3 regions of the Rhodococcus sp. B7740 genome follow, and region 1 is predicted to be linked to each of the others. Evidence: predicted binding sites of a transcription regulator. Region 1 holds the regulator's gene; each other region holds the start of a gene.
The links. The regulator LexA, encoded in region 1, represses DNA repair genes until DNA is damaged. The targets are predictions, from matches to a motif close to CGAACANNTGTTCG.
Positions count from the first base shown of each region.

Region 2: cofD (2-phospho-L-lactate transferase) is a predicted target of LexA. The motif match lies at 2,574-2,587, and genes of this name have one in related genera.
Region 3: NY08_RS26620 (DUF222 domain-containing protein) is a predicted target of LexA. The motif match lies at 4,216-4,229, and genes of this name have one in related genera.

Region 1 is NZ_CP010797.1:1,351,250-1,361,868, forward strand. Features, by position in the region: gene hrpA (ATP-dependent RNA helicase HrpA) at 1-844, shown strand, start outside; gene nrdR (transcriptional regulator NrdR) at 857-1,321, opposite strand; gene NY08_RS06165 (hypothetical protein) at 1,422-1,832, opposite strand; gene lexA (transcriptional repressor LexA) at 2,217-2,900, shown strand; gene NY08_RS06175 (acyl-CoA dehydrogenase family protein) at 2,978-4,120, opposite strand; gene NY08_RS06180 (uracil-xanthine permease family protein) at 4,273-5,544, opposite strand; gene ptsP (phosphoenolpyruvate--protein phosphotransferase) at 5,567-7,297, opposite strand; gene NY08_RS06190 (DeoR/GlpR family DNA-binding transcription regulator) at 7,468-8,235, shown strand; gene NY08_RS06195 (1-phosphofructokinase family hexose kinase) at 8,232-9,242, shown strand; gene NY08_RS06200 (PTS fructose transporter subunit IIABC) at 9,252-10,619, shown strand, end outside.
Region 2 is NZ_CP010797.1:1,750,720-1,761,338, reverse strand. Features, by position in the region: gene NY08_RS08100 (coenzyme F420-0:L-glutamate ligase) at 1-1,341, opposite strand, end outside; gene cofD (2-phospho-L-lactate transferase) at 1,338-2,312, opposite strand; gene NY08_RS08090 (WhiB family transcriptional regulator) at 3,020-3,253, shown strand; gene NY08_RS08085 (metallopeptidase family protein) at 3,284-3,763, opposite strand; gene NY08_RS08080 (DUF3499 domain-containing protein) at 3,836-4,246, shown strand; gene NY08_RS08075 (phosphomannomutase/phosphoglucomutase) at 4,443-5,825, shown strand; gene NY08_RS08070 (hypothetical protein) at 5,897-7,039, shown strand; gene manA (mannose-6-phosphate isomerase, class I) at 7,039-8,268, shown strand; gene NY08_RS08060 (amino acid permease) at 8,419-9,936, shown strand; gene NY08_RS08055 (alkane 1-monooxygenase) at 10,203-10,619, shown strand, end outside.
Region 3 is NZ_CP010797.1:4,973,690-4,984,308, reverse strand. Features, by position in the region: gene NY08_RS23385 (acyl-CoA dehydrogenase family protein) at 1-29, opposite strand, end outside; gene NY08_RS23380 (acyclic terpene utilization AtuA family protein) at 26-1,720, opposite strand; partial or broken gene NY08_RS23375 (TIGR03084 family metal-binding protein) at 1,717-2,528, opposite strand; gene NY08_RS23370 (endonuclease/exonuclease/phosphatase family protein) at 2,629-3,681, shown strand; gene NY08_RS23365 (ASCH domain-containing protein) at 3,790-4,086, shown strand; gene NY08_RS26620 (DUF222 domain-containing protein) at 4,268-6,145, shown strand; gene NY08_RS23355 (glycosyltransferase family 39 protein) at 6,229-8,355, opposite strand; gene NY08_RS23350 (class F sortase) at 8,458-9,135, opposite strand; gene NY08_RS26320 (ice-binding family protein) at 9,139-10,596, opposite strand.

The sequences.
Region 1 (10,619 bases):
CTGGACCTCCGGCACGCTCGGTCGGTTGGAGCCGACGGTGACTCGGCAGGTCGGTGGACAGAAGGTCACCGGCTATCCGGCGCTGGTTCCGGAAGGACCCGGCGTCGCGGTGCGGGTCCTCAGCACCCCCGCCGAGGCGCGGGCGGCAATGCGCTCGGGAACCAGAACTTTGCTTCTGTCGACGGCTCCGAAGGGCACCAAGGCATTGCTGGCCGGCCTACCGACCGCGGAACGTCTTGCACTGGGCCAGAATCCGTACGGTGGAGTCGACGCACTCCTCGAGGAGTGCCGAGTACTTGCGGTCGAAGAGGCCATGGATGCGCACGGAGGACCGGTCCGGGATCCGGATGCCTTCGAGAAACTGAGGGCACTCGTCAACGCCGAGGTTCCGCAGCGCACCGCTGCGATACTGGCGTTGGTTCGCCCGGTGTTGACCGCCGCCCTGGCGCTGTCCGCGCAACTTCAGTCCTCCTCGGGCGAGCCGGCGGACGATGTTCGGGAACAGTTCGACGGCTTGATCTTTCGAGGGTTCGTCACCGAATTCGGCTCTCGCAGACTCGCAGACCTGCCGCGCTACCTCGCCGCGGCGACCAAGCGGTTGACGACGCTGCCGAGCAGTGCAGGCCGGGACGCGGCTGCGATGGACGTGCTCGATCGGGTGTACGCCTCGTACGGGCGACTGTTGGATTCGCTGCCGGAGAGCAGAAAGAACAGTTCCGGGGTTCAGGAACTATTCTGGATGATCGAGGAGTTGCGCGTCGGACTGTTCGCGCAGGGCATTCGCACGGCGTACCCGGTGTCGGAGAAGCGCATCGAGAAGGCGATCTCGGACCAGCGTCGCTGATGGGCGGGCCTGTCAGTCGATGTCTGCGGACTCGCGGTGCTTGCGCAGTTCGTGGATTTCCTTCTCGAAGTCTTCTGCCGAGCTGAACGAGCGGTAGACGGAAGCGAAGCGCAGGTAGGCCACTTCGTCCAGGTCGCGGAGTGGACCGAGGATGGCCAAGCCCACTTCGTTGCTGGGGATCTCCGCGGATCCCGCTGCACGGATGGCGTCCTCGACCTGTTGTGCCAGTAGGTTCAGCGCGTCGTTGTCGACATCTCTGCCCTGGCAGGCGCGACGGACTCCCTTGACGACCTTCTCTCGGCTGAACGGCTCGGTGACACCACTGCGTTTCACGACGGCCAGCACTGCGGCCTCGACGGTGGTGAATCGGCGACCGCACTCCGGGCAGGAGCGACGACGCCGGATTGCTTGCCCCTCGTCCATCTCACGCGAGTCGACCACGCGTGAGTCGGGATGCCTGCAGAACGGGCAATGCATGAGGGATCCTCCGTCGTAGCCGATGCTCCGACGACGAGCACGCACATCGGGGCAGTCTGTCGAGGATACTCAGTCTCCTCGAACCCGACGGTGCCGGTGGTCATCTGCCGGGCGTGTACTCGACGACAGCTCCGTCGTGCACCTCGACCACACCCGCCGGTTGCGCGCCGGCATCGGGGGCGACGGCCCGCAGGTTCGCGATGCCGATCAGCCCGCCCGCCACCACCAGGACCGCCAACACCGTCAGCACGATCGAACGCATCCGAACCGGCTGGCCGGCGAAGTGCGCCGAGGTCGCGTCGAACTCGCGATCGGCCTGCTCGCGATCGGTGACGTCGGTCCACGACGGATCGAGGACCGGGAGGCACGGTGAATTCTGTGTACGGGTTCCCGTGACACCGTGCGTTCCGATGGGACTCTGCAGAACGGGACGCGCCCGGCGGCGGCGCTCGACGGCAGTGGATCGGGCGCGGACACCGGTGGCGGTGGGGCGATCGGTGATGATGGTCATCGGAACCTCGACTTCGCTCGTTGGATCGATTGTTCGATCAGGCGTTCGATGGACGCTTGTTCGAAGTTCTATCACGAGCCTCCGACAAAGTCTGCAGAAAACGCGACACGAGTCGAACAGATGTTTGATTCAACAGCTGATACACGCTAGATTCGTGTCAGAAACCACACGCCACACGAGTCGACACCATCAACTCCAGTCCGCGCAGACCTACCACGCAGACCGGATCCAGGACACCAGCAGGAGGCCGACAGCATGAAGGACGAGACCTCGACGAGGTCGACCACGCTTTCCACGACCACCGGTTCCAAGGCGACCGGAGCCAGGGCCACCGCACCGAAGGCCGCAGCGGGTAAGCCTGCCGCGGAACCGACATCCAAGGCCATGGAAGTCGGCACCGACATCAGCGCGGGTCTGACCGAGCGGCAACGGAAGGTACTCGAGGTCATTCGAGCTTCGGTGACCGAGCGCGGTTACCCGCCGAGCATTCGAGAGATCGGTGACGCGGTCGGCCTGACATCGACCTCCTCCGTCGCTCACCAGCTCCGTACGCTCGAACGCAAGGGTTTCCTCCGGCGCGACGCCAACCGGCCCCGCGCGGTCGACGTCCGCGGTCTCGACGAGGTGCAGGCCGATCAGGCAGCCGCCGCGGTCGACGGATCGCAGGCGTCCGAGGAGCAGGATCGGCTGCCTACCCCGACGTTCGTGCCGGTACTGGGCCGGATCGCTGCAGGCGGTCCGATTCTGGCCGAGGAAGCCGTCGAGGACGTCTTCCCGCTCCCCCGCGAGCTGGTCGGACAGGGTTCGCTGTTCCTGCTCAAGGTGGTCGGTGAATCGATGATCGATGCGGCCATCTGCGACGGTGACTGGGTGGTGGTTCGTCAGCAGTCCGTGGCCGACAACGGCGACATCGTCGCTGCGATGATCGACGGCGAGGCCACCGTCAAGACGTTCAAGCGGTCCAAGGGCGAGGTGTGGCTGCTGCCGCACAACCCGCTGTTCGAGCCGATCCCGGGCAACAACGCCGCGATCCTCGGCAAGGTCGTCACCGTGATGCGCAAGCTGTAGGGATCGTCACCGAGGTGACACGCGAAGGGCCGCAGCACAGGAGTGCTGCGGCCCTTCGCGTGTCTCGGATCAGCGGATCACAGATTCAATCCGCGGCCGATGATCTCCTTCATGATCTCGGTGGTGCCGCCGTAGATGGTCTGTACACGGGAATCCATGTACGCCTTGGCGATCGGGTATTCCTTCATGTAGCCGTAGCCGCCGTGCAGCTGCAGGCACCGGTCGATCAGTTTGACCTGATTCTCGGTGGTCCACCACTTCGCCATGGCGGCTTCTTGCACAGTCAACTTGTCTGCGTTGAGCAGCTCGATGAACTTGTCCACCATGATGCGGGTGGCGGTGGTTTCGGTGGCCAGTTCCGCCAACACGAAGCGCGTGTTCTGGAACTTGCCGATCGACTTTCCGAAGGCCTTGCGGTCGCGGCAGTACTGGATCGTCATGTCCAGTGCCGATTCCATTGCCGCGGCGGCGACGACAGCGATCGAGAGTCGCTCCTGCGGCAAGTTCTGCATCAGGTAGATGAAGCCCATGCCCTCGTCGCCGAGCAGGTTGGCGGCGGGCACACGAACGTCGGTGAAGCTGAGTTCGGCGGTGTCCTGGGCCTTCATGCCGATCTTGTCGAGGTTGCGGCCGCGTTCGAATCCGGGCATGTCACGTTCGACGACCAGCAGACTGAAGCCCTGTGCGCCCTTCTCGGGGTCGGTGCAGGCCACGACGATCACCAGATCGGCGTTGATTCCGTTGGTGATGAACGTCTTCGAGCCGTTGAGCACCCAGTCGTCGCCGTCACGTACCGCCTTGGTCTTGATGCCCTGCAGGTCGCTTCCGGTTCCCGGCTCGGTCATCGCGATCGCGGTGATCAGTTCGCCGGAGCAGAATCCGGGAAGCCAGCGCGCCTTCTGCTCGTCGTTCGCGAGATCGATCAGGTACGGCGCGACGACGTCGTTGTGCAGGGTGAAACCGATACCGCTGTATCCGCCACGGGTGGTTTCCTCGGTGACGATGGCGTTGTAGCGGAAGTCCTTGACTCCGCCGCCGCCGAATTCCTCGGGCGCTGCCGTTCCGAGGAAGCCCTGCTTACCGGCCTCGACCCAGACGTCGCGATCGACGATGTTCTGCTCTTCCCACTTCGCGTGGTTCGGCGCTACGTGCTGATCGAGAAATTTCCGGTACGACTCCCGGAACAGCTCGTGCTCGGGCTCGAAAAGTGTGCGTTCCACGAATGTCTCCTTGTTCGGTGCATACCGGCAGCGACCACGCGAAATCTCTACGAATCTCGATCGCCGGTACGACTGACGTCACAGGGAAACACTACGTCCGCGGCGTCGGGGTGGTCGATGACCAAAACGCGCGCGATCCGTGACCGACCCCGCTAACGACCTCGGGTGCCTGCACTCCTGGCGAGCGCCGAGACGATCGGGTACCCCAGCAGGATGCCCACCGAACCCCAGGCGATACCGCCGAGTTCGACCGATCCGACGGACAGTGTCAGGTCACCGATTCCGGCGACCAGCGCCGCCGCAACGACGATGAGATTGACCGGGTCGGTGAAGTCGACCTTCGCGTCGGTCCAGATGCGTACGCCGAGAAGCCCGATCAGGCCGTACAGCACCAGAGTTGCGCCGCCGATGACTCCGTCGGGGACGGTGAAGATCAGCGCACCGAACTTGGGCGAGAACGCGAGCACCATCGCCGTGATCGATGCGACCCAATACGCCGCGGTCGAGTACACGCGGGTGGCAGCCATGACACCGATGTTCTCCGCGTAGGTGGTGGTTCCCGAACCGCCGCCTGCTCCGGCGAGTGTGGTCGCCAGCCCGTCGGCGATCAATGCGTCACCGGCCACGTCGTCGAGGTTCTTGCCGGTCATCGCGGCGACGGCTTTGACGTGTCCCACGTTCTCGGCGACGAGGACGATCACCACCGGCAGCGCCACGAGGATCACCGACAGCTCGAAGGACGGACCGCGAAACTCGGGCAGACCGATCCAGCTCGCCGCGCTCAGTGCGTCGAGGCGTGGTTGCGCGATGCCCCCGGTGACGGCGGCGAACACCCAACCCACGACGACACCGAGCAGAATTCCGAGTCGCCCGATCAAGCCGGGTCCGAGCGCCGTCGCCAGCAGAATCGCGATCAGGGTGACGGCTGCGATCAGCGGCTGTGCCTCGAACGACGTGGTGGCGGCCGGTGCCAAGTTCAGCCCGATGAGCACGACGACGGCACCGGTCACGACGGGCGGCATGGCCGCGTCGAGTACCCGTTGGCCCGCGAACTTCACCACGAAGCCGACGGCGGCCAGTACGAGGCCGACACACAGGACCGCTCCGAGTTGGGCGGCGGGTCCGTTCGCTTGGGTGGCACCGAGCGGAGCCAGGAAAGCGAAGGACGAACCCAGGTAGCTGGGAACGCGCCCTCCAGTGATGACGAGGAACAGTGCCGTTCCTATGCCCGAGAACAGCAGCGTCGTCGATACCGGAAATCCGGTGATCGTCGGAACCAGCAGTGTCGCACCGAACATCGCGACGACGTGCTGCATTCCGATACCGATGGTGCGTGGCCACGTCAATCGTTCGTCGGGTGAGACCACCGCCCCGGCCTCGACGGTCTTTCCGTTTCCGTGCAGCGTCCAACCCAGAGTTCTCATGATGGAAGGCAACACTATTGGATCAGCCGAGGATCGCGCTCACTGCCTCGCGCGCGGCGGCGGTGCTGTCCGTTTTCAGGGCTGCGGCGGCCGCTTCCTTGCACTGATCGAGCGTGACCGTCGCCAGTTTCGAACCCACGTGCGCGACGGCAGCCGATGCAGCGGACAGAGAGGTGATGCCGAGGCCGACCAACACACAGGCCAGGAGCGGATCGGCAGCGGCCTCGCCGCAGACCCCGACCGGCTTGCCTGCCTTGGCTCCCGCGGCAGCGGTGTGGGCGACCAGTGCCAGTACCGCCGGCTGCCACGGATCGGTCAGGCCGGCGAGCTGAGCGGACATACGGTCGGCGGCCATCGTGTACTGCGCCAGGTCGTTGGTGCCGATCGACAGGAAATCGACGTGCTCGAGGATGTGCTCGGCGAGCAGCGCGGCTGCGGGTACCTCGATCATGACGCCGGGGGTGAGTCCTCGTTCACGGACGTCGGCGGCGAAATCCTTCGCCTCCAACGCGGTTGCGATCATCGGAGCCATCACCCACGGGGAGGAGTCGGTCGCCTTCGCGGCTGCCGCGATGCCGTCGAGCTGGCGGTACAGAATCCCGCGGTCGGCCTCGGCGATGCGGATTCCGCGAATGCCGAGGGCCGGGTTTGCCTCGTCGGGATGCGTGGCGAACCGAAGCGGCTTGTCCGAGCCTGCGTCGAGAGTCCGCACGACGACCTTCTTGCCCGCGAACGCGTCGAGTACCTGGGCGTAGATCTCGGCCTGCTCGTCGACGGTGGGTTCGGAATCACGGTCGAGGAAGCACAATTCGGTACGGAACAGTCCGACGCCGTCCGCTGCACTGGATCGCGCCGCGCGAGCACCGGCACCGTCCTGGACGTTGGCGAGAATGTCGACCGCGTGGCCGTCGGCGGTGGTACCGGGACCGACCCACTGGGACACCCGGTCGAGCTCGTCGCGGGCGGAGACGACGGCGGCGCGGGCCGTCTCGGCATCGGGTTCGAGTTCGATCCGGCCGCTGGTGCCGTCCACCGATGCGTTCGTACCCGCGGCGATGTCGTCGAGGCCTGCCACGGCGACGATGCACGGAATGCCCAACTGACGCGCGATGATCGCGGTGTGGCTGGTCGGACCGCCCAGCGAGGTGGCCAGACCCACGATCAGCGCGGGGTCGAGGCCGGCGGTGTCGGCGGGTGCCAGGTCGTCGGCGAACAGCACGGACGGTTCGTCCGGCACCGGAACACCGGGCTCCGGAACGCCGAGGATCTCGGCGATGACGCGATCACGGATGTCGCGCAGGTCGGTCACGCGCTCTGCCATCAGTCCGCCGAGCTGGGTGAACATCGCGGCGAACTTGTCCGTCGCCGCCGCTGTCGCGGTGACGGCCGAACTGCCCTTGGCGATCGAGGAGCGCGCGGCTCCCAGCCAGCCGCGGTCCGTTGCCATCGCGGCGTTGGCCGACAGGACTTCCGAGGCAGCTCCGGTCGCCAGCTCCGCGCGACCGCGCAGTCGAGCGGCGACGGCGTTCGCTGCGGCGTCGAAGACGTCCTTCTCGGCATCTCGATCCGCCTCGGCCACCTCGCCGGTATCGGCAGGGATGGCGGGACGGGCACCGGGGCGGATCACGCGGCCGTATCCCACGCCGGGCACGACAGGCGTGCCGTGCAGCGTGGTCTGCGCTGCTCCGGTTCCGGCTGCATCGACTGTCGTGTCGCTGTGTCCGGTCGAAGCGGTGCTAACCGATCCCGTCATGTGGTCCTCCTCGGATCCTGCGTGAACAAAGGTCTTCGTACTGTCCGGCGAGCTGTGGTGGGGGCCATCAGTCGCTTGTGTTGTGACCGAGATTACTCCAAACCCTTGACATGTCAACACACACGGGCGTAAAACAACATAAAGCAACATCAACGAGGAAGGAGACGCAGGTGTACGCAGAAGAACGACAGCACTCCATAGCCGAACTCATCAGCACCCAGGGCCGCGTCTCCGTCAACGATCTCTCCGCCACCTACGGCGTCACAACGGAAACCGTGCGCCGCGACCTCGCCACCCTCGATCGAATGGGTGTCGTGCGCCGCGTCCACGGTGGCGCAGTGCCCGCATCGGCCCTGACCACACTCGAACCGGGCGTCTCGGAACGAGAGTTCACCCGGGCCGATCAGAAGGACGCGATCGCGGCCGCCGCCCTGTCCTTCCTCCCTCCCGTCGGAGGCAGCGCCGTGTTCGATGCCGGCACCACAACCGGTCGACTTGCCGGTTTGCTTCCTCACGATCGCGAACTGACGTTGGTGACCAACTCGGTCCCGATCGCCGCGCGCGCCGCAACGATGTCGAATGTCAACCTTCGACTACTCGGCGGGCGGGTACGCGGGACCACCCAGGCGGCAGTCGGCGACGAAGCGCTGAGTGCCCTCGAATGGCTCCGGGTGGACGTCGCGTTCATCGGCACAAATGCCATCAGCGTCGGGCACGGACTGTCCACTCCCGACAGCGACGAGGCAGCCGTCAAGCGTGCCATGGTCGAGGCAGCCAATCATGTCGTGGTGCTGGCGGATTCGTCGAAGATCGGCCGCGAGCATCTGGTCAGCTTCGCCCGAGTGGGCTCCATCGATGTCATCGTCACCGATAGCGACATCTCGATCAATGACCGAAAGAATCTCAGCGACAAAGGAATCGAGGTGGTGATCGCATGATGGTCACACTCACGGCCAACCCGAGCATGGACCGGACGGTCACACTCGACACGCCGCTCGTCCGTGGCGGCGTCCACCGGGCATCGACGTCGGCCATCGACCCAGGAGGCAAGGGCGTCAACGTCGCTCGCGTTCTCGGCGGATCGGGAGTCGGGGCGTTGGCAGTTCTCCCGGCCAACGTCGGAGACCCCCTGCTCGACGCGATGGCCGCGAAGGGAGTGCGGTATTCCGCGGTTCCGACGTCGGGTCCGGCGCGGACCAACATCACGGTGAGCGAAGTCGGTGGCACCACCACCAAGATCAACGAGCCCGGTGCCACGGTGTCGGAGCGGACCCGTGCTGAGCTGCGGGAGCGGATCCTCGCTCTCGCAGTCGATGCCGAATGGGTGGTTCTCTCCGGTTCGCTCCCGCCGGGCCTCCCCGTCGACTGGTATGCCGAGCTCGTCACTGCCCTGCGTGCCACGTCGGCGAAAGTCGCGGTGGACACCTCCGACGAGCCACTGCTCGCTCTCGCCGCTGCCTTCCCGGAGTCGGCACCCGATCTGATCAAACCCAATTCCGAGGAACTCGCCCAACTCACCGGGTACGATTCCGAAGAGCTGGAAAGCGCAGCGGCGCAGGGTGATCCGACGGCTGCCATCGCAGCCAGCACGATCCTTCTCGGCCGAGGCGTCGGCGCGGTACTTGCCACTCTCGGCAGTGCCGGAGCCGTACTGGTCACCGAGGACGGTTCCTGGTACGCCAGCCCGCCCCCGATCACCGCGGTCAGCACGGTCGGCGCAGGCGATTCCTCGCTCGCCGGCTACATCCTCGCCGACGCCGAGAACTGTTCCGACGCAGACAAACTCCGCCGCGCCGTCGCCTACGGAACGGCAGCGACCGCGCTTCCAGGCACCACGCTTCCCCTGCCCGAGCAGACCCACCCGAATTCGGTGACGGTCCGTGCGCTCGACATCCCCACCTCCGTCACTCCGTCCACGCTCTCCCCTTCTTCGAACCGTCTCTAGGAGCCTGCAATGTCCACCCCCACCGAAGATCAGCAGATCATCGCCGAGGATCTGATCCTCCTCGACGCCGATCTCGGCGAGTCCAAGGAAGCCGTCATCGAACGCCTCGCAGGCGTTCTGGCTTCCGCGGGTCGCGCAACCGAAACCGATGCCCTGCGCGACGCCGCTCTGGCCCGCGAGGCGCAGTCGGCAACCGGCCTGCCCGGCGGCATCGCCATCCCGCACTGCCGCTCCGAAGCGGTCACCTCGGCCTCTCTCGGATTCGCCCGTCTGAACCCTAAGGTCGACTTCGGTGCCCCCGACGGCCCCGCGGACCTGGTGTTCCTCATCGCCGCTCCTGCCGGTGCCGGTTCGGCCCACATGAAGCTGCTCTCGAGCCTTGCGCGCGCACTGGTGAAGCCGGAATTCGTCACCTCCCTGCGCAACGCGTCCTCGGCCGCCGAGATCGTCACCCTCGTCGACGGGGTCATCAACCCCGCCGCCAAGCCGCCCGTGACGGCCCCGGCCGCAGCTCCCGTGTCGACTGCCAAGCACAGCGCGGCCGCCACCCCGGCCGAGACCGCTGCCCCGAAGCACATCGTCGCAGTCACCGCCTGCCCCACCGGAATTGCGCACACCTACATGGCTGCCGATTCACTCGTCGCAGCGGGCGAGCGTGCCGGAGTCACCGTTCACGTCGAGACCCAGGGCTCGAGCGGCAGCACGCCGCTGGACCCCTCGATCATCGCCGGAGCCGAAGCAGTCATCTTCGCCACCGATGTGGGCGTCAAGGGTAGGGAGAGGTTCGCCGGTAAGCCCGTCATCTCCTCGGGCGTCAAGCGCGCCATCAACGAGCCCGACGTCATGCTCACCGAAGCCCTTCGCGCTGCACTGAACCCGGACGCAGCCCGCGTCGGCGGTACCGCAGTGGCCGCAGGCTCCACCGAATCCGCGGGCGAACTCGGCTGGGGCACCCGCATCCGCCAGATTCTCTTGACCGGCGTCAGCTACATGATTCCGTTCGTCGCCGCCGGCGGTCTGCTGATCGCCCTCGGCTTTCTGCTCGGCGGATACGAGATCTCCGGAGTTGCCGAGGACATCGTCGTCAACAACTCCATCACCTCCCTGCCCGAAGGCGGAATCGCCGCCTACCTCGGTGCCGTGCTCTTCCAGATCGGCGCACTGTCCTTCAGCTTCCTGGTGCCCGCACTGGCCGGCTACATCTCCTACGCCATCGCCGACAGGCCGGGACTCGCGCCAGGCTTCACCGCCGGTGCCGTGGCCGTTCTCGTCGGCGCAGGCTTCATCGGCGGCCTCGTCGGTGGTCTCATCGCCGGCTTCGTCGCACTGTGGATCAGCAAATGGAAGATCCCCGCGGTACTGCGTGGCCTGATGCCC
Region 2 (10,619 bases), 400 kb from region 1:
CACTGGCTCCCGCACGGTCAGCGGCTCGGCGGAGTGCCCGATCGCGATGGCTCCCATGGCTTTCCAATCCGCTCGCAGGCCGAGTTCGGCGCGCACGGTGTCGGCCGCGAAGATCGTCGAGCCGATCCAACAGCTGCCCAGGTCACGAACCGCGAGAGCGACGAGCAGACCCTGTACGGCCGCGCCGACGGCGACGGTGAACATCGTGTCCTCCGCCGCCCGTCGCCGCTCGTCGGGGTACGAGTGTGCGCCGTCTGGCACACAGAACGGGATCACGATCTCCGGAGCGTCGAACAGAATGTCGCCGCGGCTCAGTCGTGCTGCTGTTCGCTCCTCGCTCAGGCCGTCTGCGGTCAGGTCGGCTCGCCATTGCTCTCGCATCGCCTCGAGCAGCCGGCGGCGCAGCGCGGGTGTCCTGACCCAGACGAAGCGGACCGGACGGGTGTGGTGCGGAGCAGGGGCGGTGAGGGCATCGGACACGGCAGCACGAACGGAGTCGGGATCGACGGGTTCGTCGGTGAACGAGCGCACCGACCGTCGGAGCAGGAGGGCTTCACGTCGACCACGATCGAGTGCCTCGGCCGTGCCGAGCCAGAACAGATCGTCCTCACCCCCGCGCAGGAGGGCTGCGGCGGTGGAACCGTCGTCGACCGGAGTCAGTCCGCGCACCACGGCGATCGGAACCCCGCCCAGCTTGCCTTTCACCAGATCGCCTGCGGCAGCGAGTTCGTCGGCGATCGCGACCTCGGTGACGACGAGCTCGTTCCCTTGGCCGTCCTCGGCTCCTGCGTATGCATGTACGACGCCGAGGCCCGCCGCTCCGATGGCGGCGTCGGTCTGGCCGATTCGCCACGCCCGCCCCATGGTGTCGGTGACGACCACGGCGACCGTCACCCCCAGCAGCGCCCCGAGGGCAGTGCGGAGCGCTGCGGCACTGGCGTCGGGGTTCTCGGGCAGCAGCGCCAGCTCGCCGCCGTCGACGTTGGAGCCGTCGATTCCCGACGCGGCCTGCACGATGCCGAGTCGATTCTCGGTGATGAGGGTGCGGCCCTTGCGGGCGACGATGCGTACGGCTTCCTGTTCCACCAGGACTCTGCGGGCGGCATCTCGCTCGTCTGCATCGCGAGGTGCCTGTACGAGACGGCCCTCGACCTTGGAGAGAATCTTGCTGGTGACGATGAGGATGTCGCCGTCACGCAACCACGGCGCACGGTCCGCGACGGTCGCAGCGAGATCGTCGCCCGGCCGGAACTCGGGGAGCCCGGTCACCGGAAGAATTTCGATGGCCCCGCCGGGCGCGTGATCACTGGGTGCGGTGTGTGTGGTGTGGGAGTCGGTCACAGGTCGAGTCCGGCTGCGCGCAGTGCAGTGCGTGCCATCACTGCAGTGGTCTCGGGGTCGGTCATCAGCAACGGAACCGACTGCACGTCCACACCGTCGACGACCGCCGTATCGGTGGTGTGCACCAGCCATGCGTCGAGAATGCCGGTACCGCTCCGGCTTCCGTAATGACGGCCCACCGCCTGCGCCGTGGTCTCGACTCCGATGACGGACAGGCACTCGTCGGCCATGCCGCGCAACGGCTTACCGTCGACGACGGGGGACAGGCCGACGACTTTGGCATCCGTCGTGCGAAGCGCACCGCGGATACCCGGCACTGCGAGGATCGCACCGACACTGACCACCGGGTTGGACGGCGCGAGGACGACGGCATCGGCCTCGGTGATCGCTTCGACGACTCCCGGTGCAGGAGTTGCCTGTTCGGCTCCGATGTTGGCGAAGCTGTGGGTCGGGATCTGTGCGCGATACCGAACCCACCACTCCTGGAAGTGAATTGCGCGCTGCTGCTCGCCGCTCGGGTCGTCGGGATCGGTGACGACGACATGGGTCTCGGAGCGATCGTCGGTGACGGGCAGCAGCCGGACTCCCGGTTGCCAACGGTTGCACAGAGCCTCGGTGACGGCGGACAGCGGAAAGCCGGTGCGCAACATACGACTGCGGATCAGGTGCGTGGCGATGTCGCGGTCGCCGAGTCCGAACCAGTCGGGATCGGCACCGTAGGCTGCCAACTCGTCTCGAGCGTTCCAGGTCTCCGCGATCCGACCCCAGCCTCGATCGGTGTCGATCCCGCCGCCGAGGGTGTACATGCAGGTGTCGAGATCCGGGCAGATGCGGAGTCCGTGCATCCACACGTCGTCGCCGACGTTGACCACGGCGGTGATCTCGTGCTCGGGCTCGTCGCCGAACAACGTTTTCAGGCCCTGCAGAAACCGAGCGCCACCGACGCCGCCGACCAGAACAGTAACTTTCACAACACGCGAGCCTAATGGGGTTGCGGTGGTGCGGGGTGAGCGCCCACCCCGTGCCGCAACGTCCGTGTGGACGGTTTGCGCGTGCGAGAACCGATGCGACACGCACGGGACGGGCTTCGATTCGGGGAGAGCGCCGATTTCGGGCATGTGATGGTATTGGATTTGCGCGATCGGCTTGACCGCGACACACCTGGACGTGTCTAATCACAGGTATGTCATTCAGTGTTCGCAGCACGAGTTCGATTGCGGCGAACCTGGTTTCGAACACTCGTTCCCTTCCTGTTCGTCCCTGACTGGACGTCGAGTAGAGGTCGAGAGTCGGATCCGGCACGTTGGACCAGCTCGATCGAATGACCGCGCGGGGCAAGGTATTCGAGAACACGAGGACCGAAAGTATCTGCGCTACCACAGGTGAGGAGGCGGAAGCGATGTATGACCAGCACGTGACACGTGATCAGCGGGGCGGACCCACTGCACATCTCAGCGCTGTCGACGACGCGCCGCAAACCGAGTCCGGCATCGGCGCAGATTCCAGCGTCTCGATCGATGCGGGTTCTGCGTACGTCGTCCCGACGGACGAGACCGACGACGTCGACGTCATCGACGCCGAACTCGATTCGGATTCCGACGTCGACTCGATGCCGTTCGTCGCCGAGTCGGTTCCACCGGCCAAGCCGTTCCTCAGTCTCGTCGCGGGTTTCGACGAGATGTTCGAGGAAATCGAGGACCAGTGGCAGGAACGCGCCCTGTGTGCGCAGACCGACCCCGAGGCCTTCTTCCCGGAGAAGGGCGGATCCACCCGCGAGGCGAAGCGCATCTGCCTCGGCTGCGAGGTCAAGGACGAGTGCCTCGAGTACGCGCTCGCCAACGACGAGCGGTTCGGCATCTGGGGCGGGCTGTCCGAGCGGGAGCGTCGCAGGCTCAAGCGCGGAATCGGCTGAGCAGTTCGGTTCGGTCTCCCGACGGGTCGATCACTCCCCGGCCGGGTCGACCTCGTCCGGGTCGATGCCGAGATACGTGGCCACCTGCTCGACCAGAACCTCGAACAACAGATCCTCCAAATCCTCCGGATGCTTGGCGCGTCGTTCCAACGGCCGCCGAAACAGCACCACTCTGGCGCGTGTCGTCTCCCCGCGCTTGTCGATGCCGGCGGGTACCAGGCGTGAGAGCGGTACCGGACCCTCCGCCACCACCTCGGGTGGCCACGTCACCGATTCCGGATCCAACGCCCTGATCTTGGGTACCTCGTCCACAGCGATGTCGAGCTTCGAGAGCTTCTCGTGCCACCGATGATCGATCCGCGCGAACGCCTCGAGCACCAGCCGGTCGAACTTCTCCGCCCGTGAGCGCCGCGCCGGGATGTCCTCGGGCAGAACCGGTCCGCGGATGCCGCGTCCGTGTCGGGCCACGGACCGAGAAGTGATCCGGCGCGCGGATGAGAAACGAGGCATACGGGGAGGTTATCGCGCTCGTCCGGTGTGTCGGTCGTTCGGTCGGTTGCACCCACCGGATACTCTGCACTCGTGAGATCACTGCGTGGCTGCTGCAGGCCTGGTTGCAACCGTTCTGCCGTTGCGACGCTCACATACGTCTACTCCGATTCCACCGCGGTCGTCGGACCGCTGGCCACAGTCGACGAACCGCATTCCTGGGATCTGTGCGAGGTGCACGCGTCGACCACCACCGCTCCCAAGGGCTGGGAACTGGTGCGCTACGAAGGCGGCTACTCGACGTCGAGCCCCGACGAGGATGATCTGACGGCCCTCGCCGAAGCCGTACGCGAAGCGGGTCGCGGCGATCGCGTCCGATCCGAGGATCGCGAGAGCTCCGATCGCTCGATCTCCCGGCCGTCCGAGACCGAACGCCGATCCGCTCCGGCTGTCCGAACGGGCAGGCGCGGCCACCTCCGAGTTCTTCCCGACCCCACGTCCTGAGCCACCCGAGGACACCGAGTGTGGCGTCCGTCGGTCCGACTGGCCGGTCCGTCTGCCGTCTGGCAAGGTTCGGGGAGCAGGATAGAAACGGACCGCAAGGTTCAGCCGATACTTGGTGTGGATCGCACCGCTACCGACGCTCGATTTCCGACGCCGATGTGCGGCGTCGTCGACAACGATCACCAGGAGAATCTTCGTGGCCCGAACCGCAGAATGCGTGAACGCCGTCATCAAGGCCTACGACGTCCGAGGCGTCGTGGGCGAGCAGATCGACGAGGCGTTCGTGCGCGACGTCGGTGCGTCGTTCGCTCGATTGGTTCGTGACGAGGCGGGGGCCGCGCGTTCGGTGGTCATCGGGCACGACATGCGTGATTCGTCGCCCGCACTCTCTCGTGCGTTCGCCGACGGCGTCACCGCTCAGGGGCTCGACGTCGTGCACATCGGCCTGGCGTCGACCGATCAGCTCTACTTCGCCTCCGGCCTGCTCGAATGCCCGGGAGCGATGTTCACCGCCAGTCACAACCCGGCGAAGTACAACGGGATCAAGCTCTGCCGCGCCGGTGCGAAGCCCGTGGGCCAGGACACCGGTCTGGCCACGGTGAAGGCCGAATTGGTGGACGGGGTACCGGAGTTCGACGGCCCCGCCGGGACCGTGACGTCTCGTGACGTGCTGACCGAGTACGCGCAGTTCCTGCGCGAACTGGTCGATCTGTCGGGGATTCGCGCCATGAAGATCGCGGTGGATGCAGGCAACGGCATGGGCGGGCACACCGTGCCCGCCGTGTTCGCGCCGCTGCCCGTGACGATCGAACCGTTGTTCTTCGAACTCGACGGCAGCTTTCCCAATCACGAGGCCAATCCACTCGACCCGGCGAACCTGGTGGACCTGCAGCGATTCGTCGTCGAGACCGGCTCCGAAATCGGCCTTGCCTTCGACGGCGACGCCGATCGGTGCTTCGTCGTCGACGAGAAGGGCGACCCGGTGTCACCGTCGGCGGTGACCTGCCTGGTGGCCGAGCGCGAGCTGGCCAAGGAGCCGGGCGCGGTCGTCATCCACAATCTGATCACCTCCCGTGCGGTACCTGAGCTGGTCGAGAAGCTCGGTGGCACGCCGGTCCGCACCCGCGTCGGCCACTCTTTCATCAAGCAGCAGATGGCCGACACCGGAGCCGTTTTCGGTGGCGAGCACTCGGCGCACTACTACTTCCGTGATTTCTGGGGAGCGGACTCGGGCATGCTCGCTGCGCTGCACGTTCTCGCGGCTTTCGGTGCACAGGATCGCCCCTTGTCGGAGATGATGGCCACCTACGAGACCTACAGCGCGTCGGGAGAGATCAACTCGACGGTCGGTGACGCAGCCGAACGGACCGAGGCCGTGCTCGCGGCGTTCGCCGATCGGACCGCCGGAATCGACCGCCTCGACGGCGTGACGGTCGAGTTGGCCGACGGCGGCTGGTTCAACCTGCGGGCATCCAACACCGAACCCCTGCTTCGACTCAATGTGGAAGCGCGGACCCGCGAAGAAGTCGACGCACTTTCGACGGAGATCTTGAGCATCGTTCGCGCCGGACTGGAATAGTGGTTACCGAGGGCCCGTGAGTGGGTATGCAGACGTTTCGAGCGGGTGAGGTAAGGGGAGGTGTCGCAGCCATGACGGCAGTGTCGTCTCTGGTCGATCTCGACGATTCGGATGCTCTCATCGCAGCCGATCGCGAGGGCTCCCTGCGCAGCGCAGCGCTGGCGGGCGCTCAGGTTCGTGCCGTCGCGACCGCGGTCGACGAGTCGGTCCTCGCCCGGCTGGCCGATCTGCGTCCCCGGAGCGTGGTGATCGTGACCGGCGACGGGCGGAGCAGTCGAGCAGCGTCACTGCTGGTCGCTGCGCTCGGTGACCGCCTCGGCGTCCCCCTCGTGCGAAGCACCGGTACCCCGCCGTGGATCGGCCCACTCGACGTGGTGGTGGTGGCAGGCGACGACGCAGGGGATCCGCGACTGGCAGAGTCGGTCGACGCGGCATCCCGGCGTGGTGCAGAGGTCGTGGTGGTTGCCCCCGAGGAGGGGCCGCTGCGTGCCGTCCGGGGAGCCAGAGTCATGTGGTTGCCGCCGCGAATCGCGGTTCGCGACCACAACGCGCTGATGCGTTACCTCGCGGCGTTCGTTGCGGTACTCGGTGCGGTTGCCGGCGGATCGTGGAAGACGTTGCTGCCCAATTTGTCTCGTCTTGCAGACCTGCTCGACGCGGAGGCGGTGAGGAACAGCCCGTCCAACGAGATGTTCCACAATCCGGCCAAGGCCCTCGCCAGTGGGTTGAACGGTCGACGCGTCGTGCTGACCGGGGGCAGTCCTGCTGCGGTCGAGGTCGCTCGGCACGGCAGCGAGGTGCTGCTGCGCGTGGCGGGTGTCGTCGTCGGTGCGGGGGAGTTGGGTGACGTCATTGCCGCGTCCATTCGGGCGTCCGTCGTCGAATCATCTGGCACATCACAGACATTCGACTCGTTCTTTCACGACGAGCAGCTCGACGGACCACCGCCTGCGCTGCCGATGCGCGTCGTCGTGGTGGCCTCGGACGTCGATCGCGCGATGACCGAACGACGAATCGCAGGTGTACCGGAGTCGGAAATGTTGCTCGCCGATTCCAGCGAGGCGCTGTTCGGTGGCGAGCACGCACGTTCCGAATTCGACGGCCCCCCACCGGTGCGGGATCCGGATAGACTCTCGGTGCTCGACACGATGTCCGTGTTGGCCACGCGGTTGGACACCACTGCCGCGTATCTGCTGTTGATGGGCGGTAGCTAGTGCAGCTCTTGCGAGGCGCGGTTCGGTCCTACGCATGGGGTTCGCGAACCGCTCTGGCTCGAATTCAGGGACGCCCGGTGCCGTCCGATCATCCCGAGGCAGAAATCTGGCTCGGCGCTCATCCGGCCGACTCCGCGCATGTGGTGCACGAGGGCGGCAGCACCCCGCTGCTCACGCTGATCGACGACGATCCGGGTACTCATCTCGGTGGCTCCGCGCAGCAGTACGAGTCACGCCTGCCGTACCTGCTGAAACTGCTAGCCGCGGAAGAGCCCTTGTCTCTGCAGGCGCATCCCAGCAGTGCTCAGGCACGTGAAGGCTTTGCACGCGAGAACGCCGCGGGTGTCCCGATCGACTCTCCGGTACGCAACTACCGGGATCCGAACCACAAACCCGAACTGATCGTCGCGCTCACGGAATTCGAGGCGTTGGCAGGCTTCCGGCGTCCGACCGAGACCGTCGAACTGCTCGACGCGTTGGCCGTCCCCGCCCTGAGCGGGTACCGAACTCTGCTGGCCGCCCAGCCCGATGCCTCGGGGCTGCGCACCGTGTTCACCTCGTGGATCACGCTTCCCGGGCAGGCACTCGACGACATGTTGCCTGCCGTCGCCCAAGGATGCATCGACTATCTCTCCGGGCCCGCACGCACGGACGGTGGACGATTCGCCGCCGAGGCCAGAACTCTGCTCGAGCTCGGGGAGTCGTATCCCGGTGACGCCGGAGTGCTCGCGGCGCTGCTGCTCAATCGGGTGAATCTGACTCCCGGCCAGGGTCTGTACCTCGACGCCGGAAATCTGCACGCGTATCTGCGCGGCACCGGCGTCGAGATCATGGCGAACTCCGACAACGTACTGCGCGGCGGACTTACCCCCAAACACGTCGACGTCCCGGAACTGTTGCGGGTGCTCGATTTCGAGCCTGCCGACATCTCGCCCATCACTCCGGGTGTCGACGATCGACCGACCTATCTGTATCCGACGCCTGCACCGGAATTCGCGCTGAGTCGGACTGCGGTTGCGGCGGGGGAGACGGTCGCCGTTCCCGGCTCCGGCCCGAGAATTCTGTTGTGCACGAGTGGCACCGTCGTCGCCGCTACCGGGGGCCGACAGTTCGAGCTGACGGTGCCCCAGGGCAGCTCGGCATGGATACCCGCTGCAGACGAATCCGTCACCGTGACCGCCGATTCGGGCGAGGCCGAGGTGTTCGTGGCCTCCGTTGGCCGCCTGTAGATCGCGCGTTCACGGAGCGTCTGCCGATTCGAACCGTGAGATCGGTCCGATGGCGTGCCCGTAGGCAATAGTCTGATGCCACAGTGAATCGAAGTGACGGATGAGTTCGGTGATCCGTCGGTAGATGTGAAGTGGCGATACGGAGACCCGATGACCAGAGCAGACCGGCCCGCGAAGACCCCACGTACGACGGGTTGGTTCCGGACCAAATCGATCGAGCAGTCGATCGAGGACACCGACGAGCCGGACACGAAACTCCGGAAAGAACTCGGATCCTGGGATCTGACCGTGTTCGGCGTCGCCGTCGCCGTCGGTGCCGGCATCTTCACCCTGACCGCGCGGACCGCAGGAAACGTTGCGGGACCGGCTGTGTCGTTGGCCTTCGTGCTCGCGGCGATCGCCTGTGGCCTCGCGGCGCTGTGCTACGCGGAGTTCGCGTCGACGGTGCCCGTAGCGGGAAGTGCGTACACGTTCTCGTACGCGGCGTTCGGCGAGTTCATCGCATGGATCATCGGATGGGATCTGATCCTCGAGTTCGGCCTCGCAGCCGCCGTGGTGGCGAAGGCATGGTCGCTCTATCTGGGCGATCTGCTCGGTACGTCCGCTCCGGTGCTCGAGATCGGTTCTCTGAATTTCGACTGGGGCGCACTGCTGATCGTGGTGGTCCTGACGGTGCTGATCGCGTCGGGTACCAAGTTGTCCTCACGGGTGTCGCTGGTGATCACCGCGGTGAAGGTCATCGTCGTTCTCTTCGTCGTGGTCGTCGGCGCGTTCTACATCAAGGTCGCCAACTACGATCCCTACATTCCGCCGTCGGAGCCTGCGTCGACCGGCGAGGGGCTGCACCAGTCGCTGTTCTCGTTCGTCACCGGTGCCGGCGGCAGCACCTTCGGTTGGTACGGACTGTTGGCTGCGGCGTCACTGGTGTTCTTCGCGTTCATCGGTTTCGACGTGGTCGCCACGACCGCGGAGGAGACCAGGGAACCCCAGAAGGCACTGCCGCGCGGGATTCTCGGATCGCTCGCGATCGTGACCGTGCTCTACGTGGCCGTCACGTTGGTGCTGACCGGAATGGTCAAGTACACCGATCTGGCCGGCGACAGCTCCACGCTGGCGACGGCGTTCGAGCTGAACGGGTTGACCTGGGCCAAGAACATCATCTCGTTCGGTGCCCTCGCCGGTCTGACGACCGTGGTGATGGTGTTGATGTTGGGGCAGACCCGAGTGCTCTTCGCGATGTCGCGCGACGGACTGGTGCCGCGGGGACTGGCACACACCGGAAGCAAGGGCACGCCGGTTCGGACGACGATTCTGGTGGGTGTCATCGTCGGTCTCCTCGCTGCCTTCGTTCCGCTGGGAACGCTGGAGGAGATGGTGAACATCGGCACGCTGTTCGCGTTCGTGTTGGTGTCTGCGGGTGTGCTGGTTCTGCGCCGGACTCGACCCGACCTCGAGCGTGGCTTCCGGGTGCCGTGGGTTCCCTTGGTGCCGATTCTCGCCGTCCTGGCCTGCTTGTGGCTGATGCTCAACCTGTCGGTGGAGACGTGGTTGCGGTTCCTGGTCTGGATGGCCGCAGGCGTCGTGATCTACGTCCTGTACGGCAGGCGTCACTCGGTGATGGGGCTGCGAGAAGCAGGCAAGTCCAGGACCGAGAAGCCCGAGCGCTGACCCGTGCAGTGACAGCGCTGGGCGTTCATGACCGCTGACCAGCGATTGTGCGGCGAGTTTAGATAGCGTCACATCAGACCGCGGGAATGTTATACCCTCGAAAACAGACTTGGAGGACTCAAAAAGTTCGATGAGAGGGTGTTGCAACAGTGAGTGTGGACGGCCGAATCACTTCTACGGAGGATTCGGGTGTCGCTTTCGGGGGGCGGGATTCGAAGGCCAGTGAACGGTCGGTTCGCTGGCAGGACAACAAACGTTATCTGTGGATGCTGGGGCTGTTGGCCCCGGCGTCGGCGCTACTGCCGTCGCAGTTGGTCTACTGGACGGGCATGCCGCTCTTCTGGTGGAGCGGCGTGCTGGTGTTCTTCGTGATCATTCCGGTGATCGATCTGATCGCGGGCGAGGACGGACACAATCCGGATGCGTCGGCCAGCGAAAAATTGCAGAACGATCGGTACTACCGATGGTGTACGTATCTGTTTCTGCCCGTGCAGTTCGTCGGACTTTTCGTCGCCTGCTGGATGTGGGCCTACGGCGATCTGAGCGTGGTGGACAAGATCGGCCTCGCGGTCACGGTGGGCCTGGTGGCAGGCACGGGTATCAACGCCGCTCACGAACTGGGCCATCGCATCGAGCAGCACGAGCGCTGGTTGGCCAAGGTCGCCCTGTCCCAGACGCTGTAC
Region 3 (10,619 bases), 1.7 Mb from region 1:
TGACGCTCCGGCGTCGTCCAGATACTCATGTGAAGTCTCCTTTGAATGCCAGGGTTTCGGGGATGTCGATGTACCGCGACCGCAGCCACTCGCCCAGTCCCTTGGCCTGTGGATCGAATCGGGCCTGCGATGCCACGCCCTGTCCGAGGATGCCCTCGATGACGAAGTTGACGGCCCGCAGATTCGGCAGTACGTGCCGGGTGACGGTGAGCGGTTCTGCCTCGGGAAGCATCTGCTTCAGGGTCTCGACCGTCAGTGCATGGACGAGCCAGACGAATTCGTCGTCGGTGCGCACCCAGACTCCGACGTTGGCGTTGCCGCCCTTGTCTCCGCTTCGGGCCGCGGCGATGGTGCCGAGTGGGAGCCGGATGGTCGCCTCGTCCGGTCGCGGTGCCGGTAGCGCCGGTTCTGTGAGGGGCTCGAGTGCCCGCGTCTCGGTCGACGGTGCGACGGCGCGCTCGGTGCCGTCGGCCAGGTGCGCGACGTGCGGTACCTCGGCTGCGTCGACGAAGCCTGCGGTGAAGACTCCGTACGGGGCTCCGTTCCCGGGTGGCGCGGTGACCGAGAACCCCGGATAGCTCGCCAGTGCGAGTTCGACTGCCACCGCGGAGAACTGACGTCCGACGGCGTCGGGGTTGCTGTCGCGGGCGACGCAGCGCAGCAGAGCACTGGCCGTCTCCTCCGTCTCGGCATCGGGCTTGTCGGTGCGTACGAGCGTCCAGTCCAGCTCGGTCGGCCGCGCCGTGAGCCAGGACTCGAACTGACGCTGTGCCAGTGCGGCTTTGGCTTCGATGTCCAGTCCGGTGAGCACCATGGTGAATTCGTTGCGGAAGCCGCCGAGCGCATTGAGCGAGACCTTGTAGGTGGGCGGCGGCGCTTCGCCGGTCACACCGGTGATGGACACCCGATCGCTGGATTCCTGCGTCAGGATCGCTGAGTCGATCCGTGCGGTGACGTCAGGGTTCGCGTAGCGGCCGCCGGTGATTTCGTACAGCAACTGGGCAGTCACGGTGCCGACGCTGACAGCACCGCCCGTGCCCTCGTGCTTGGTGATGACGGACGATCCGTCGGACTCGATCTCCGCGATGGGGAAGCCGGGACGGGACATGTCGGCGATCTCGGTGAAGAAGGAGTAGTTGCCGCCCGTCGCCTGTGTTCCGCATTCGATGACGTGCCCGGCGACGACGGCCCCGGCCAATGCGTCGTAATCGGTTGCAGTCCAGCCGAAGTGAGCCGCCGCAGGTCCGACGATGACACTGGCGTCGGTGACGCGCCCGGTGACGACGACGTCCGCCCCGGAGTTGAGGCATTCCACGATGCCCCACGCGCCGAGGTAGGCATTTGCGGTCAGCGGGCTGCCGAGGCCGAGTTCGGCCGCTCTGCCGAGGAGGTCGTCGCCGTCGACGTAGGCGATCTTCGCGCCGGAGTCCAGCTTCTCCAGTGCCTCGGCCAGGCCGCGGGGGTTGAGTCCGCCTGCGTTGGCAACGATCTTGACACCCTTGTCCAGTGCCAATCCGAGGCAGTCCTCTGCTTGGCGCAGAAAGGTTTTGGCGTAGCCCCGGGTCGCGTCCTTCATCCGATCGCGGCCGAGGATGAGCATCGTCAGCTCGGCGAGGTAGTCGCCCGTGAGGTAATCGAGTTCGCCGCCCTCGAGCATCTCGCGCATCGCGGACAGCCGGTCTCCATAGAAGCCCGAACAGTTGCCGATTCGTACGGTCATGCTGTCTCTCGTCCTGACTGTGGCCGTCCGGCCCCGGGAGGGCCTGCGAAGGCTTGGGCGATGGTGATCCAGTGCGCGGCGTCGGTTCCCTCGGCGCGGATGTCGAGGTCGTCGCGGTGGGCGCGCTGGGTGACGAGGAGGCAGAAGTCGAGGGCCGGTCCGCTCACGCGTTGGGCAGCGTTCTCGGGCCCCCACGTCCAGAGCTCACCCGACGGTGCGGTGAGCTCGATGCGAAACGGTTCGGTGGGCGGAGCCTGATCGTTGACGGCGTAGGCGAAATCCCTTGTGCGGACGCCGATGTGCGCGACGCCGCGAATTCTGTCGGTGGCGACGCGGGTGACGCCCAGTGCGTCGGCGACATCCTGACCGTGCGCCCAGGTCTCCATCAACCGGGCTGTGGCCATCGACGCGGCGCTCATCGGGGGCCGAACCAGTCGATCTTGGTCCCCGACGGCACCTGCACGAGAGCATCGGTCATCGCGTGGCGTCGGGTTCGCCATTCGCTCAGCAGGTTCGGGTTACGAGATTCTTCCTCGGCGGCCTCGTCGACGAAGCCGGTGGGGTTCTCCCATGCCTTCTTCAGGGTGAGAGCGAACTCCTCCTTGGCCTCGATATCGCCGGACGCTGCGGACGTAGTTCGCTCCGCGACGTGATCGGTCCAGGAAAGATGTGCGATCTGATGCGCGACGGTCCAGCCCGCGGCCGGTGTCGGTGCCGCCCATTGCTCCGGAGTCAGTTCGGCCACGAGTGCGTCGAGGTCGTTGCCCTCGGCGCGTAGGTCGTCGACGAGAGGGTCGAGGTCTGCCATGAGCCCAGCTTCACAGGAGGTCCTGAAAAAAGCAAGCACGCTTGCTTGTTAATTCGTAACCTTACGTTCGCTTGCCGTCTCTACGGTGCGGAACGTGAAAATGTCGAGACTCGCGGCCGTCGCCGTTACCCTGACCTTCATGGCTGCCGGTTGCTCCTCTGCGGACACCGCCACCGACGAACCGTCGAGCATCCGGGTGGCGACGTTCAACGCCAGCCTCAATCGATCCGCAGCCGGGCAGCTGATGACCGACCTGCAGGGCGAGAACGCTCAGGCTCGCGCGGCAGCCGATGTGATCGCCGCGAACTCACCGGATGTGTTGCTGGTCAACGAGTTCGACTATTCGGTCGACGACGCAGTGGCCTTGTTCAACGACAACTATCTCGACGGGCAGTACCCGCACTCCTTCACCGCGCCCGTGAACACCGGCGTCGATTCGGGGCTCGACCTCGACCGGGACGGCGAACTCGGCGGACCGGGTGACGCCTGGGGGTTCGGTCAGTTCCCGGGCCAGTACGGGATGGTCGTGTACTCGAAATATCCGATCGCGACCGATTCGGTACGCACGTTCCAGAATTTCTTGTGGAAGGACATGCCGGATTCGCTGTTGCCGCGCGACTACTACGGGGACGTGTCCGACCGGCTTCGACTGTCCAGCAAATCGCACTGGGACGTGCCGATCGACGTGAACGGGAAGACGCTGCACGTGCTGGCGTCGCACCCCACTCCCCCGTCCTTCGACGGACCCGAGGACCGCAACGGCAAGCGCAACCACGACGAGATCAGGCTCAGTGCCGACTACATCTCGGGCGCGGACTACCTCTACGACGACAACGGTGTGCGCGGTGGGCTCGAGGACGGTGCGTCGTTCGTCATGCTGGGTGATCAGAACAGCGATCCGGTCGACGGTGATTCGGTTGCCGGTGCCATCGCGCAGGTTCTCGACCTTCCGCGGGTTCAGGATCCGGCACCCACGTCGGCCGAACATGGGACGGACACAGCAGATTTCGCCGATCCGACGCCGGGTGACCTGCGGGTGGACTACGTGTTGCCCTCGGACGACCTGACGGTCATCGATTCGCAGGTGTACTGGCCGAATCAGGCCGAGCATCCCTCGGACCATCGACTGGTGTGGGCCGACCTCGAAATATGATGGGTGCGTGATCGATCTACCGATTGTCGAATTCGCGTATCCCGGCCCCCTGCGGGATGCCCTGGTCGCGGCCGTTCTTTCCGGCGAGAAGACCAGCACAGCAAGCCTGTGGTGCAGTACGCCGACGAGGAGCTGCCGAGAGTCGGCGAACGCGGCGCGGTGGTGGATTCGGCCGGTGTCGTGGTCGGAGTCATCGAGACGACGGGCGTCGATGTCGTTGCGCTGAGCGATGTTTCTCTGCAACACGCGCTCGACGAGGGCGAAGGATACGTCGACGTCGCGCAGTGGCGGGTCGGGCACGAGAAGTTCTGGCAGTCGGCGGATGTCCGCGAGGAACTGGGCGATCCACACTTCACCGTGAACGACGACACCCAGGTGGTCCTGGAGCGCTTCGCACTCGTGTGACCGCGCGCCCTGACGCAGCATCAGGGTCAAAACTTCGTGTCGGTGGGTTGGTGTATAGGCACTTACAGTTCGATCCTGTTTCGCCACAACACTATTGGTGTTGACGCACGTTTCACAGCGGCGTACTATCGAACACACGTTCTACTTTTTGTTGGACCATCTGCCGGGGGGCGATGACACAGTGACCACATCGACGCGCAGTCGGTTCGCGGCCTATCTCGGGCCGCAATCGAAGCCGTACATCGAGCCTGCTTCGTTGGGCGAGATTCGAGATGTCGCGATTCTGGAAAATCAGGCGTGCGCTCGCAAGGTCGCTCTGGCCGCCGCCATCTGGGACACATGCATTCATCAGAACGTCCTCGTCGGTGATGTCATTCAGGACGCGGGCAACTACGCGGCTTCCGAAATTGCGCACGTCCTGGGTTGCTCGAAGACCGTTGCGAACACATACGCCGAGGTCGGAATGGACCTTCGACTCCGGCTTCCCGCCGTCGCCGCAGCATTCGAGGCCGGCGAACTCGATCTGCCCCGCGTCCGCGCGATATACCGCTGCACCCACAACCTGACTCAGGACGCGGCGACGGCCGTCCAAAGCGAGGTCCTGTACGCCGCCCGACGCCTGTCACCCGGTCCTCTGGCGACGGAAATCTGGTCGATCATGTTTCGAATCGCACCCGAACAGGCTGCCGCTCTACGCAAGGACTTGGAACGGCACACCAACGTCACGTACACCGACAAAGATGTGCTGTCGACGCTGAAGGCCGACCTCACCGCGGCGGACGCCGCCGCGGCCTGGCAACTCATCAACGAGATGGCCGCTACCGTCTGCCGACGCGATCCGCGAAACAAAGGGCAGAAGCGCGCAGCCGCGTATGTTGCTCTGCTGCATCAGGAGTCGTCGATAGCATGCTTGTGCGAGCCCGACGATGACAATCCGTGCACGGCCGATACCTCACGCCCGGATCGGCGTGCGCCGCTGACCGTGATCACGGTCGACCTCGCCACGCTCGCCGGTCTGCTGTCCAATCCTGCGCACCTGTCCGGGCACGGCACCATCGATGCCGAATACGCCCGGGAGCTCGCCGACAACGCGCACTGGCAGATTCTTCTCACCGAGGCACGCAACCTCGCCGAGAAACTCGGTTACGGCGACGACCTGGAATCACTCATCGATCTCGAGACCGACACCGACACCGACACCGACACCGACACCGACACCGACACCGAGAATGACGCAGGTAAGGAAGACAAGGCTGTCGACAACAGGACCGACAGCGGCAGCGGCAGCGGTGGAAAGAACCACGGCGGATCGAGAGGTGCGAAGCCACGAGGATCGAAGGCACGTAAGAACAGCCGGTCCGAGGGCAGCAGGTCGCATGTGGTGTTCCATCCCCTGGGGCGCAGTCGTCGTCGGGTCGGCGATACTGTTCCTCGGCCCCCGCAAGCCCCGAAGTCCGCACAATCACCGCGAAACAGCTGTGTCGCAACCCCGTATCGCGGCACCTACACGTTCGTTGCCGAACTCGAAGCGGCAATCGCAGCAGAACCCACCCTCGGGCTCGCGCTGCACCCGGACGGGCACGGCGGCCTGGTGCTGCCACCACCCGGAGCGCTCGTCTATCGGCCCACTACTGCACTCGCAGAACGTATTCGGTACCGCGACCGCACCTGTCGACACCCGGGCTGCGATGTCCCGGCCCAGCAATGCGAGATCGACCACATCGTGCCGTATCTCCATCGCGACCCCTCGACGGGAGGCTGGACCATCGACACCAACCTGCACTGCCTGTGCCGCTACCACCACAGCCTCAAGACCATGGGCCTGTGGACTCCCGTCATGCTCGCCGACGGTGTCGAGTTCTGGCTCTCGAACGCCGGCACCACCGCGATCACGGTTCCCGGCACGACACAACTCGCGGACTTCAGCCACCTACCGAAGATCCACTCGAAGCCGAGAGGGTCGGCACCTCGGCGCGATTCGCCGACCCCGACGCCGGCGGATCCACAACCGACCCCGATGCCCGCCTCGGCACCCGACGACGAGCCACCGCCCTTCTGACCGGACCCGGGAGTGCACACAGGTGTTCCGCCGCAGTCGAATACGTCTGCGGCGGAACAACAGTGCGTAGTCGTTCGTGGGTGTCAGCCTGCGTAGGTACTCAGGTCGTACACCGTCGCGCTGCCGACCGTGGTCGCCGTGAAGTTCGCCTCGACCCACTCCTGGATCTGTGAGGACGTACTCTCCGAGTCGCCGCCCATTCCTCCACGAGCCATACCGCCACCCATTCCTCCGGACACGTAGTACGTCACCTCGTGGTTGGAGACGTACTCGATGAACTCGTCGAGCGACGGCGCAGGATCACCACTCCACCCGCCGATGGCCATGACGGCCGTATCGGACGACAACTCGTATCCGGCTGCGGACATCGAACCGTTCACCGCAGCGGACCACCTCGTGGTCGTGGATTCGAGCAGAGCCGTCAACTCCTCGTCGGTCTCACCGCCCATGCCACCCATGCTGGGCATGCCGCCTGTGCCGCCGTCACCGGTGCCGAAGCCTGCCGGAAGATCGGCCGCATCGGCAGCCATGGCCGCATCACCTTCCAGCACAGCATCATTCGGCACAGCATCATTCAGCACAGCATCATTCGGAGCAGCATCACCCGGCATCGCTCCCGTCGGCATTCCACCACTCGGCATTCCACCACCAGGCATACCGCCGCCCGGCATTCCACCCAGGCCTCCGTCGCTGACTGCACCGGTCGGACCTGCAGTGGGGATGGAACCACTGTGCGCGTTCGTCGTCGTAGCGATGGCATACGACGCGCCGCCGCCGAGACCGGCCACGGCTCCGAGGATCAACGCAGCGGCGGTGAGCTTTCGGTACCGCCCGGCGAACAGAATCATCACAGCAGCGACGATTGTTCCCACCAACAGGATCCATTTCAGTGCCGGCAGCCAGTCCGCGTTGCGGTGCAACAACACCCAGCTCCAGGCACCGGCCGCAACCATCATGGTGGCCATACCGGCTCTGCCCCATATCGATTCGCGTCGAAGCCACAGCGCGTAGCCGCCGGTTCCGATCATGCCCGCGAGTGCAGGGGCGAGCGCGACGGTGTAGTACGGGTGGATCGTTCCGGACATGTAGCTGAAGATCAGCGCTGTCACCAGGAACCAGCCGCCCCACAGAATCAGCGAGGCACGGAGAAGGTCGGTACGTGGCGCTCGGCCACGAGCGATCAACCCGAAGACCAGCGCCACCAGGGCCGCCGGGATGAGCCAGGAGATCTGGATTCCCATCTCGCTGCCGAACAGTCGGTCCAGACCGGTCGAGCCGCCGAAGCTGGACCCGGCTGCCCCGGCACTCATTCCGGCCGGAGCCTCCATCCCGCCACCGCCGGTGTTACCGAAAATTCGGCCAAGCCCGTTGTACCCGAGCACCAGATCCATCACGGTGTTGTCGGTGGATCCACCGATGTACGGTCGGGCACTCTCCGGCCACAACTGAACCGTCAACACCCACCACCCCGCAGCGACGATCAGCGCTGCGAACGCGCCGACGAGATGCAGCAACCGGGCCCGCAACTGCGGTTGTCCCGCAACGAGATACGTGAACCCGAACGCGGGCAGCACCAACAATCCCTGCAACATCTTGGTGAGGAACGCGAACCCGAGCGCCACACCGGCCAACGCGAGCCACATCGCAGCCCGACGCCCGGCCGAAGTCTGCAGAGACCGCACGACGAAGTAGCCGCCGAGTGTCATGAGAAGGACGAGCAGCGCGTCGGGGTTGTCGAAGTCGAACATCAACGCCGCCGCAGGAACAGACGCCAAGGCGAAGCCGGCGAGCAAACCAGCCGTGGGGTTCGCGACGCGTTTGACCGCGGCATACACCGTCGCCACCGAGGCAACACCCATCAGCGCCTGGGGAAGAAGCAGGCTGAAGCTCGAGAATCCGAAGACCCGAGCCGACAGTCCCATCACCCACAGTGCGGCCGGCGGCTTGTCCACGGTGATGAAGTTCTCGGAATCGAGCGATCCGAAGAACCACGCCGTCCAGTCCTTGGTTCCTGCCTGCACCGCAGCGGCGTAGAAGGTGTTCGCGTAGCCACTTGCCGTCAGGTTCCACAGGTACAGCGTTGCCGTGGCCGCGAGCAGAACCAGCAGCCCGAGCAGGTGCCGGCGGCGATACCACCACCTGTCCTGCCAGGACGGCTGGCGGGCGTGCGACGGAGGCATCGCGGCCGGTCGGTCGAGTTGGGCAGTCATCGCAGATCCTGTTCGTCGAAGTTGTCGACTACGAGAATGTGCGATGGACCGTCGGCCGGGCTGGGAGCAGCCTGCGAACTTGCTGTGAGCGAGAGAGCTCGCTCAGACGCGATCGGCGTACACGACGATGTTGTCGTCGTAACTGGAGATATCCGAGTCGAATTGGCCGCCACAGGTGATCAAGCGCAAGCCTGGGTGGTCGATGTCTCCGTAGACCTTGTCGGTGGGAAACGCATCCTTCGGATACTGCTCCACCGCGCTGACGACGAACCGGACCGTGCCGCCGTCCTGGCTGACAACGGTGACATCGTCGCCCAGTTCGAGATCGCGCAGCCGGTAGAAGACACCGGGGCTGCCGCCCCAATCCACATGCCCCGCAACGATCGACGGTCCCAGCTGCCCCGGAACCGGCGACCCGGTGTACCAACCGGCGGGGAAACCGCCCGCGGGTACCTCCATCGATCCGTCCGGACGCAGACCCAGACCCATCACATCGGAGTCGACGCCGATCGCACCGATCTCGAGGCGCGCAGGCGGGGACCCGGGCGCCGACGACGATTCGGCACCGACCTCACCCGACGGCGTGACGACGGCGGGACCAGAAGCCGAGGGCATCGACTCGTTCTGCGCGGGGCCGGCATCCGAGGGCGTTGCGCAGCCGGCAACCAGCGACAGCAGCACCAGGAACGCCGCTGCCACCGCCCGCACCACGACCCGATGACGGGTCGTGGTGCGGGCGGATTCGGCCGAATGTACCGATACCTCGACGGTAGGTCTCACCGATCAGTTCCGACGACGAGTCAGAGCCAAGGCAGAGAAAGCACCGACCGCGAGTACCGCCAGCAATGTCCACATCGGAGCGAACGACGTTGCAGTCGAACGGTTCACGGTACTGCCGTCACCGGTGTCGACACCACCGTTCGGGATCTGTGTGATCTGGCCACCGGGGTTGTACGTGCCCGGCTGATCCGGGCCACCCGGTGTGATCGGCTGATCAGGCGTGTTGGGCTGATTCGGCACGTTCGGCTGATTCGGCACGTTCGGCTGATTCGGCACGTTCGGCTGATTCGGCACGTTCGGCTGATTCGGCACGTTGGGCTGATTCGGCACGTTGGGCTGATTCGGCACGTTCGGCTGGTTCGGCACGTTCGGGACACCCGGGATCGGCGGGATGGTGATCACCGGCGGCACACCCGGAATCGGGGGCACCTCGATGACGATCGGCGGCGTACCGCCACCGTCACCCGGCGTACCGCCACCGTCACCCGGAGATGTCGTGGTCACGGGCGGCGTGGTGGTCACCGGAGATGTCGTGGTCACCGGAGGCGTGGTGGTCTCCGGAGATGTCGTGGTCACGGGCGGCGTGGTGGTCTCCGGAGATGTCGTGGTCACCGGAGGCGTGGTGGTCTCCGGAGATGTCGTGGTCACCGGAGGCGTGGTCGTTATCGGAGGTGTGGTGGTCACGGGCGGCTCGGTGGTTCCGCAACCCGGGTTGGTGATCGTGTTCGAGTCGAGGGTGACAGCTCCGTCCAGAGCCAGTAGCCGTCCCTGCACATCGGCATTCGTGGTCGCGGTGATCGACGCTCGTGCCATGATCGTGCCCACGAAATCGGTACCGGTGCCGAGTGTGGCCGAGCTTCCGACCTGCCAGAACACGTTGCACGGGTTGGCCCCGTTGATCAGCGAGACACTGCTGTCGGATGCCGTGATCAGCGTCGATGCCGCCTGGAAGATGAACACGGCGTTGGAGTTGCCCTGCGCGTCGAGTGTGAGGGTTCCGGTCAGGCCGAACGTGCCCGAACCGTACAACCCGGCCAACAATGTCTGTCCGCCGAGTTCGACTCCGGTCGAGGTTGCTCCCGGTCGACCGGCGGCGTCGTCGTATCCGGTACTCAGATCCGCTTTCGCCTGCGCTGCAACCGAATTGCGGTCGTTGATAACTCCACTGGTGAGCTCTCCCGGTGGGAATCCGGTGATGAACGGTTCGACACCGACGCCTGGGCTCACTCCGACGTTGCCGCCGATCCTCGACGGGCCGGTGTTCGTGATCTTGGAGCCGGCCAGAACGGCATAACTCTCCGCGGTGCCGAGTTCGACGGTGGTGGGTTGAGCCTCGGCTGCGGGGACGTTGATCAGCATGAGTGCGCTGGTGGCCAAAGCGACCGAACCGGCAAGCGGAACGAGGGTTCTGCCCCTGCGCCTGATGGGGGTCGACGTGCACGTGTGCTGTGAAGCGGGCATGGATTGCATACCGTTCTGCTGGT